One region of the Lactobacillus melliventris genome, then DNA from elsewhere that is predicted to be linked to it. Evidence: riboswitches for the same ligand, from Rfam matches in the RefSeq annotation. Region 1 holds a riboswitch; the other holds the start of a gene.
What was found. A riboswitch is a leader RNA that binds a small molecule or an ion and turns the genes downstream of it on or off. The one in region 1 is predicted to bind thiamine pyrophosphate.
Positions count from the first base shown of each region.

Region 2: another riboswitch for thiamine pyrophosphate. It lies ahead of thiM (hydroxyethylthiazole kinase); the one in region 1 lies ahead of ACFQ32_RS09885 (ATP-binding cassette domain-containing protein).

Region 1 is NZ_JBHTMT010000010.1:48,245-52,449, forward strand. Features, by position in the region: gene ACFQ32_RS09875 (GH32 C-terminal domain-containing protein) at 1-13, shown strand, start outside; gene ACFQ32_RS09880 (energy-coupling factor transporter transmembrane component T family protein) at 53-706, opposite strand; gene ACFQ32_RS09885 (ATP-binding cassette domain-containing protein) at 716-2,146, opposite strand; TPP riboswitch at 2,115-2,206, opposite strand; gene ACFQ32_RS09890 (helix-turn-helix transcriptional regulator) at 2,370-3,308, shown strand; gene htpX (zinc metalloprotease HtpX) at 3,339-4,205, opposite strand, start outside.
Region 2 is NZ_JBHTMT010000002.1:168,550-172,754, forward strand. Features, by position in the region: gene thiD (bifunctional hydroxymethylpyrimidine kinase/phosphomethylpyrimidine kinase) at 1-629, opposite strand, end outside; gene thiM (hydroxyethylthiazole kinase) at 641-1,429, opposite strand; TPP riboswitch at 1,506-1,604, opposite strand; gene tenA (thiaminase II) at 1,804-2,463, shown strand; gene ACFQ32_RS03550 (helix-turn-helix domain-containing protein) at 2,816-3,238, shown strand; gene ACFQ32_RS03555 (Fic/DOC family protein) at 3,231-3,926, shown strand; gene ACFQ32_RS03560 (hypothetical protein) at 3,944-4,072, shown strand.

The DNA.
Region 1 (4,205 bases):
TTTAGCTGAATAAATTAAGGGATAGAAAAAGTGGACAAGCATGTCCACTTTTTTATTTTAACGTCAATAATGCTAGATTTACTAAAACCAAAATTGCAATTGACTGCAGCCAGTCACTTTTTTTAACAGGAACAGCTGCAATGACAGAACGCTTGGCATTTTCGCGGTAACCATGGGATGCCATACCTTGAGCTAAATTTTCTGCAGAATTCAGAGCAACTAAGATAGCTTTAAAGTAAAGAACTGGCGACCAAAAGCTTAAATATACTCCCCGCATCATGCCAGCAGTACGAATTTGCTTAACAGCCTCTTTCATTCGGGGAACGATATTAAGAGCAGCTAAAACTCCATAAGCAAACTTGCTGGGCAAATGAAAATTTTGTTCAAAAGAGCGGGCAAATTCTGTAGCAGTAGTGTCTATTGAAACGCAGTAGATAGTCAAAGTATAAACGTAAATTCGACTAGATAAGCTTAGTGCGTTCTGTAAGTTGGGCTGTGGCGAGAACCAGTATAAAGTCGCAAAAACTGTAAAAGCGGCAATTAAAGGCATTAGTAGAGTTAAAAGCAAATTGCTTAATTTAATGTGTTTGTAAATTAAATAGACCAATGCCAAGAATATGATTAAGAGGTTTGTTAGTAAACTTGATTTCAGTGATATTTCTACAGAAATAATCAGAGCCAAGATAAATTTAAAACTAGGATTCATGATAGTACCTCACTTGTTCGTGTAAGCTAGATGCTGGTCTTTAAAAATAAGGTGAAAGTCACACCAATCAGCTAAATTTCTTAACTCATGACTGATAATTAAAAGCGTTTGCTTCCGTGCTTTCTGACTCTCTCTTAATAAAGACATCACTTTGACAGCGGAGTCTGCATCCAGGCCGTTAAGTGGTTCGTCAATTAACAATACATCCTGATCTGAAATCAACATTAACAAGATTTGCAGTTTCTTTTGTTGCCCACCGGATAATGAATATACGACATGATCAAGCAGTGAATCAAGTTCAAGAGAGGACAACGCAGCAGCTATTTTATCATCAGTAAAATAAGAATTGGTCCGCTTTTTTTTGCTGAGGTTAATTTCATCTGCAACAGAGACATTGATAAACTGGTCAGTTGCATTTTGAAATATTTGGCCTACATGAAGCAAATACTTACGAGTAGGTAATTTATTAATTTCACGGTTGTGGTAGGTGATGCTGCCTGAATAAGGGATCATTTTAGTCAGAGCATTAAAAAGCGAAGTTTTGCCCACACCGTTGGCTCCTGTAATCAGAGTGGTTTTACCAGAGACAATCTTTAACTGTTCCTGCTTTAGAAGTAAACGATTTTGTCTAATCTGAACGTTTTGCAGGGTAAAGCACGACTCCTCAGTCTGCTGCGGTAAGACAAAAGTATAGGAATTAGAATCCGTATTTTTTCGCAACAATTTTTCCTGTTCTGCTTGAGAAAGCTGCACCAGGCGTTTACCCTGAAATTGAAAAAGATTGTCGCAAATTCCTTCATAACCAGCTAGTACATGATCACTTAAAATGATTGTTTTTCCTTGATCGCGCAGATGTGCTAGTTTAGCGATTAAAAACTTGCGGGCAGCGGGATCACAGCTGGCGAAAGGCTCATCAAGTAAAAACAGGTCAACATTCATCGCTATAAGAACAGCCAATGCCACTCTTTGTTGTTCACCACCAGATAATGTGTTAATTTTTTGATCAAGTAAATAATCAATTTGGGTAAACTGAACAGCTTCATTTAACTGCTTTAGATACTGGCCTTTATTAAGGCAGAGGTTTTCCAGTGCAAAAATAATTTCTTCTCGAGGAGTTGCCATAGTAAATTGCTCACTCGCATTTTGAAACATCATAGCAGCCTTTAACCCGCCCAGAGTAACAGTGCCGCTTAATTGTCCCGCAAATTCAGGATATAACTTTGCTATTATTTTCAATAAGGTAGATTTACCACAGCCAGTTGGTCCAACTAACAATGAAAACTGCTTTGTAGGAATATTTAAATTAATGTTTGTTAAAATTTGGTTTTGTTTATCATATGAAAATGTTAGGTTATTTAATTTAATCAATTTAGTTACCAAAAAAATCGTCAGGATAATAGCCTGACGATGTAAAATCTTTCGTTTTCCCTTCGCTGGCATTATCCATAGCAGGTTCTGCGGGTTTAATCTCAGCCTTTACAGGCACCCCGATGTTAAATTTTATTATACAGAAAAGAAAATTAGTTGTCTAGATGCACAAGGAGTTTCCGTTACCCATGTAGCAACAATGATAAAGGTAAAATAACAAAATTATATTAGTAAGATGAAAATTTGCTATATAATAAAACTATATAACTCCAAAATTGTATAAGAGGTGAAAGAAATGGCAGCAGTTAAATTGGAACAATATTTAGCCAGTATCATAGATGCGGCTAGGTCTGATACTAATGAAGTGAAAATAAAACCAGGTAACAGCAACTTTGATTTGTTTATAGCCTTTTTAGAAAATCGTAATACGGGAATTCATCGCTACCAAACAACAGGACTGACTATTCTGTATGAGGCAAAAGGTTCAACTAAAGTGAGAATCAATAGTCAGAATTTTATGCTCAATGATGGTAATATCATCTTTTTACAGAAAAAGAGCAATTATGAAATATTAAAACCTGGTAGTAAAGATATTTTAGTTAAACTCGAATTTGACCCCAATATAGATATTCGGAACTTTTTTGACAATCTAACTGTAATGAATAATTATGAGAAAAAATTGCTTAAAAAAATCAATACTACTTTTGAGCAAAAAAGATTATTAGGGTTAAACGGAACCTTAATGTCAGAATCTGCCCATCTACTTAAAAAGATAATTAATGAATATCTTAATCATGACTTATTTACCCGCAACGCTATCATGGCAGAACTTACTTTGCTTTTCGTTTCTGCTGTCAGAAAGCAAAATTTAACTTCCACTCCAGCAACAAGTCATCAGTTTGCACAGACCGATCTGGAAAAATATATTGATGCCCATTTTACTAACATTACGCTTAATGATGCAGCCAAGCATTTTGGCTTTAATCCTAATTATTTTTCAAGTTTGGTCAAACAAAAAACTGGCAAAAGTTTTGTGGAACATGTCGATGAAAGGCGCATGCTGGAAGCACGAAGTTTACTTGCCCGCCCAGATATTTCCGTCAAAGAGATAATTACCCGTGTTGGTTATAGCGGTAAATCCTTCTTTTATAAGAAGTTCAGTGAATATTATCATGAAACGCCAGTGCAAATGCGTGCAGAGCTATTCAGACAGGCGAATATTAATTTGAAATAAAAAACAACCTTGAACAAGAAGGTTGTTTTTTTACATTTTTTCTAAACGTTTAATTCTGTCTGCTGTTGGCGGATGGCTATCAAACAAATGGGTAAAACTGCGTTTTTTACGCATAGGATCTTCAATATACATTCCAGCGCTACTAGGGTCAGCTTTTTTCATTGGTGCAGAACCGTCAATTTTTTCAAGCGCCGAAATTAGCCCTTGAGGATTGCGCGTTAACTCTACTGAAGAAGCATCAGCAAGGTATTCGCGGTTACGTGACAATGCCATTTGCGCTAAACTGGCACAAATAGGCCCCAAAATTAAGACAAACGCTATAGCTATTACCTTAAAAATGACAACGATAGTGCCACCACTATCATGATCACTATCACGATCATCATCAATCCACCAGATATAGCGGCTGGCGATCCCAGAAAGATAAGAAATGACTCCTACTAGCACTGCCGCAATAGTAGAAACTAAAATATCGTAGTTTCTGATATGAGAAATTTCATGACCCAAAACTCCTTCCAGTTCCTCGCGGTTCATCATATCGAGTAAACCTTGAGTAACTGCAACTGCTGAATGGTTCGGATCCCTTCCCGTAGCAAATGCATTAGGGCTAGCGTCATCAATAATAAATACCCGTGGCATGGGCACACGACCAACTAGTGCCATATCTTGCACAACGTGCCATAACTCTGGATTATCTTGTTCATGAACTTCTTGGGCATGATTGAGGCTCATAACCATGTTGGCCGGATTGGGCAAGACAATTAGCATGTAAATTATACTAAAAATCACTGCAATAACTAAACCTAAAATTGGTCTATCGCTAAAAAGGTAACCCAGTCCCGCACCTACAAGTGCCAAGATAATAACAAACAATCCCATAATACCTACAGTTTTGCG
Region 2 (4,205 bases), on a different contig from region 1:
GTATGTACTCTGGAACTGCTGACCCAAAGATCAGTACCATCGGCAAATAAAGCATAATCTTTTACTTCTGCGCTATTAGTGTGCCCACCTTTAATTAGTACATTTTTAACACCCATGTTTTGTAGTTTATGGGCTAATTCAGGAAATTGACTTTGATTTTGTACCTTGATGCCAGTTAAAGTTTCTGCTTCTGGTAAGTTAGGTGTGATTAGATCGGCTAAAGGCAGTAGTTCATTTTTAACGGTGGCAACAGCATCTTGACTTAATAATGGAGCCCCACCCTTAGCAATCATCACGGGATCTATGGTAACAGGGCCAAAGTCATACTTTTGCAGGTTAAGTGCAACTTGGTGAACATGAGCTGCATCGCCCAACATTCCCGTTTTACAAGCACGAATATGAAAATCTTCTGCTAGAGATGCGAATTGGGCGTCAACCATTTCCAGTGGCAGTAAAAAAGATTTTTGGACGCCCAAAGTGTTTTGTGCTGTCACTGCTACTACAACAGCTGTTCCAAATACCTTTTGCATTTGAAAAGTTTTTAGGTCAGCCATGATCCCGGCACCACCACCTGAATCTGTTCCGGCAATAGTTAAAACCTGGGGAAAAGAATTAATTTTTTCTGTCATCATGAAGGTCCTTAATCAAAATCAGCAATTTGCTTAATATCAGCGACTGTTACTTTGTACAAATAATCCATGAGATACATGCCAAAAGTACCTGGTCCAACACCGGGATGATCTTGGACAACCATTTGCCCTGCACAACTGAAAACTAAAGCACCTATTTGAGCCGCTTCAAACGGATCATCAGTGACTGCGGTAAAAGCTGTGACAATACTGGACAACATATCACCTGAGCCCACATGAGTTTTAAAAAGTGGTGAGCCGTTGTGAACATGAGCCAGTCTTTTACCATCACTAATTGTATCTGTAGGACCGCTGGCAATGACCGTACAATGATATTTCTGAGCAGTTTTCATAGCAATATCATCAATATTACCAGAGCCGGAACCTGCATCGATGCCCTTTGAATTCCAGTTGAAGTCACCTAGTGCAGCGATTTCACCAATGTTGCCGCGAATAATACTGGTATGAAAATCCCATAAAAGCTTATCTGCGATTTTGTAGCGATATTCGACTGCACCAACCGCAACAGGATCAAACACTATCGGCTTATTGTATTGGCGTGCTAAATCTTCCACTTTTTTAATATGATTGATTTGCTCTTTAGTTAAACAGCCAATATTAACTGCCACCGCGGAAGCCATTCGCACTATTTCTTCAGCTTCAGCGACTTCATTGCTCATAATTGGCGAAGCACCAATAGCATTGACAGCATTGGCCACGTCTTGAACTGTCACAAAATTGGCGATGTTAAAAATAACCGGATTTTGCGCTCGTAATTTATCTAATAAGTCTAACTGCATTTTATTACTCCCGACTAAATGTTTTTGAAAAATTTTGATTAATAAAAAAGCCTTGGCACGTGGAAATGCCAAAGCTTAAGCGTTTTTGACACGTTCCTACGCAAGTATTAGCTTACAGGTTCAAAGGGTCTGAAATACTTTCATCTCAGCCAAAAAGGCACCCCTCGTGTTATCGCTTTCAATTATAGCGTATTATACTATTGATTACAATGCTGGGTTAATAAAGATGCTATCTGTATACGCCATAAGTACTAGTATTTTAGCTATTATTAAAAATATGCTAAAAAGCAAAAAAAGCATAGTGATTATAGTTAATTTTGAATAAAGTGTAGTTAGTAATAATTAACAGTTATTTAATTTGGAGGAAAGCAAATATGAAATTTACGGATGAGCTGCACGAAGCAGGAACGGCATTGTGGCATAAAAGTATGGTGCATCCCTTTATTAAGGAACTACAAAGTGGCGAACTCCCGATTGCCACTTTTAAATTTTACTTGTTGCAGGATCGCTATTATTTAAGAGAATTTAGCAAGTTGCATGAATTAATTGCAGCAAAAACGGATAATCAGGAAGTAAAGGAATTTTTACTGGCAGGGGCACAAGACTTGAAAGACGTTGAAATATCAGTGCGCGGCCATTTTTTTGAAGAATTAAACATAACTGCGACTGAAATTGCTGCAACTCCAGTGGCGCCAACAGCTTATAACTATGTTAACCATATGCATATGACATTAAAGCGATCTGGTGTTAAAGCAGCGGTCGCAGCACTTTTACCATGTTACTGGCTCTATCAGGAAATTGGCCAAAAAATGGCAGAAAAAGGTTCACCGGTTTCTTATTATCAGGAGTGGATTGATACTTATGATGGCGATTGGTATGGCGCCAATGTAGCCAAAATGCTGCATTTAACCAATTCTTTGGCTGAAAGTGCCACTAATGAAGAACTTGAGCAAATGCAAACTGCATTTGTACGCAGCAGCTATTATGAATTGCAGTTTTGGCAGATGGCTTATGAAAAACAAGATTGGAAGTAACTTTTGCAAAAAGTACTTTTATTTTGTAATAATGCAAATCGGAAATTGTAATTTTAAGTTGAATACCCTACTTGATTTGATAAATGCAATTTACAGCCTGCCAAAACTATTGGTAAAGATTGGAACGATGTGCTAGTTAATAGTAAAAAACAAGAAAATTCTACTAAGCGGAGATACAATTAAATAAAGACAAAACAGATAGTGTTGTGATTTCCAATAAGCAGGTAATGCAATCCACAGGTATAGAACTTGAATAGCACTACTTTAAAATCTAATATCTCTTTTTACCATATATCACTATAAAAGTGATTAAATATGGTATAATATAAGTACAGATATTGGAGGTTTTAAAATGAGTGCAACAATCGTTAAACTACTCAAAAGCAAAAATATAAGCGTCGCTAAAGTCGCTGAGGCCAGCAACGTCCCACTTAGTACTTTAAGAAACTCAATTGTTAAACCAATTGAGACCTGGTCAATTAGGGTCCTTAATGCCTTTGCAATCGCACTTAAAGAGAAGCCAGGAGATTTACTCAATATGCTAGAAACACAACCATATATTTTAGATATAAACGATGAAACGCAGACTATCCAAGGCGTTTTCATTGCTAATAAAGAAATTTACCAACAAATTAGAACTGTCGTGGAAGTCAACCACCTGGAAGGGTGGAATCCTACAGAATCAGATATCCAGGAATTATTTGATGAAGCTATCCAGCCTGATCCAGTAGTGGCTGAGCGCTTTGAAGAAATTTGGGGCAAGGATAATGAGTGATTGGATTAGTGAAACCTTGTATTCAAATGGCGTCCTAAAAAATAAGCTCCATATCCATGACTCAAAGGAGTTAGAGAAAAAGGAATATGAGCTATCCGCTCGGAATGCTTTGTTCTTGTTGCAAAAAAAGCCCCAAATAAACGATATCGGAGACCTTAAGAAGGTACACCAATTCTTATTTGGTGAACTATACGATTGGGCCGGTAAATATCGCCCCGGCAATTTCAATAAAAACGGGTATGAATTTTTTGATCATACCAGATTCGATTTTGCCGAAAAAGATATTAATAACATGCTGCACAAGCACCCCGCGGGCAAGCCTTTGGCTAACAAAGACTATGCTGAGCTGCTAGACGCAATTAATTTCATGCACCCGTTTAGAGAGGGCAACGGCCGTAGCTGCAAAGTTTTTCTTTCTGCATACGCGGCTAATCATGGCCAAGTAATTGACTATCCGCGAAGAAACAAAGAGATGATTGAAGCGCAAAATGAAGCTAACGTTGACAAAATTGCTAAACTGATTAAAGTTGAGAACACCCCCAGCCGCAATCGGGCGTTCCAAGTACTAGCCTCGCAGCAAAGTGCTGGAAAGACACTTAGCCAAGCCGAACTTGCCCAAAAATACGCTGAACAACAGAACAAAGAGCAGCAGGAGTTTGATCAAGATGAAGGCCTTGAATTAGAGTAGAAAGCAGGATAAATCAATTGAAGTATGAAGACAAATTCAGGCTAACGCCTGAAAAAAATAGACGCTTTGCCAAAACCAATCTAACCAAATTAGTCTTCACTAACTCACGCTTTGAAGGCCTGACTACCACTATGCCGCAAACCTAGACAATCATTGATGGTCTAGGCGTTGACGGCGTTCCAATCGATGATATTAATATTATTGTTCAATTGAAGCGAGGCTGGCAGTTTGCTATCAATGAAAAAAGCCCCTGGACTTAAACTTCGAAAAGAGGCTTAA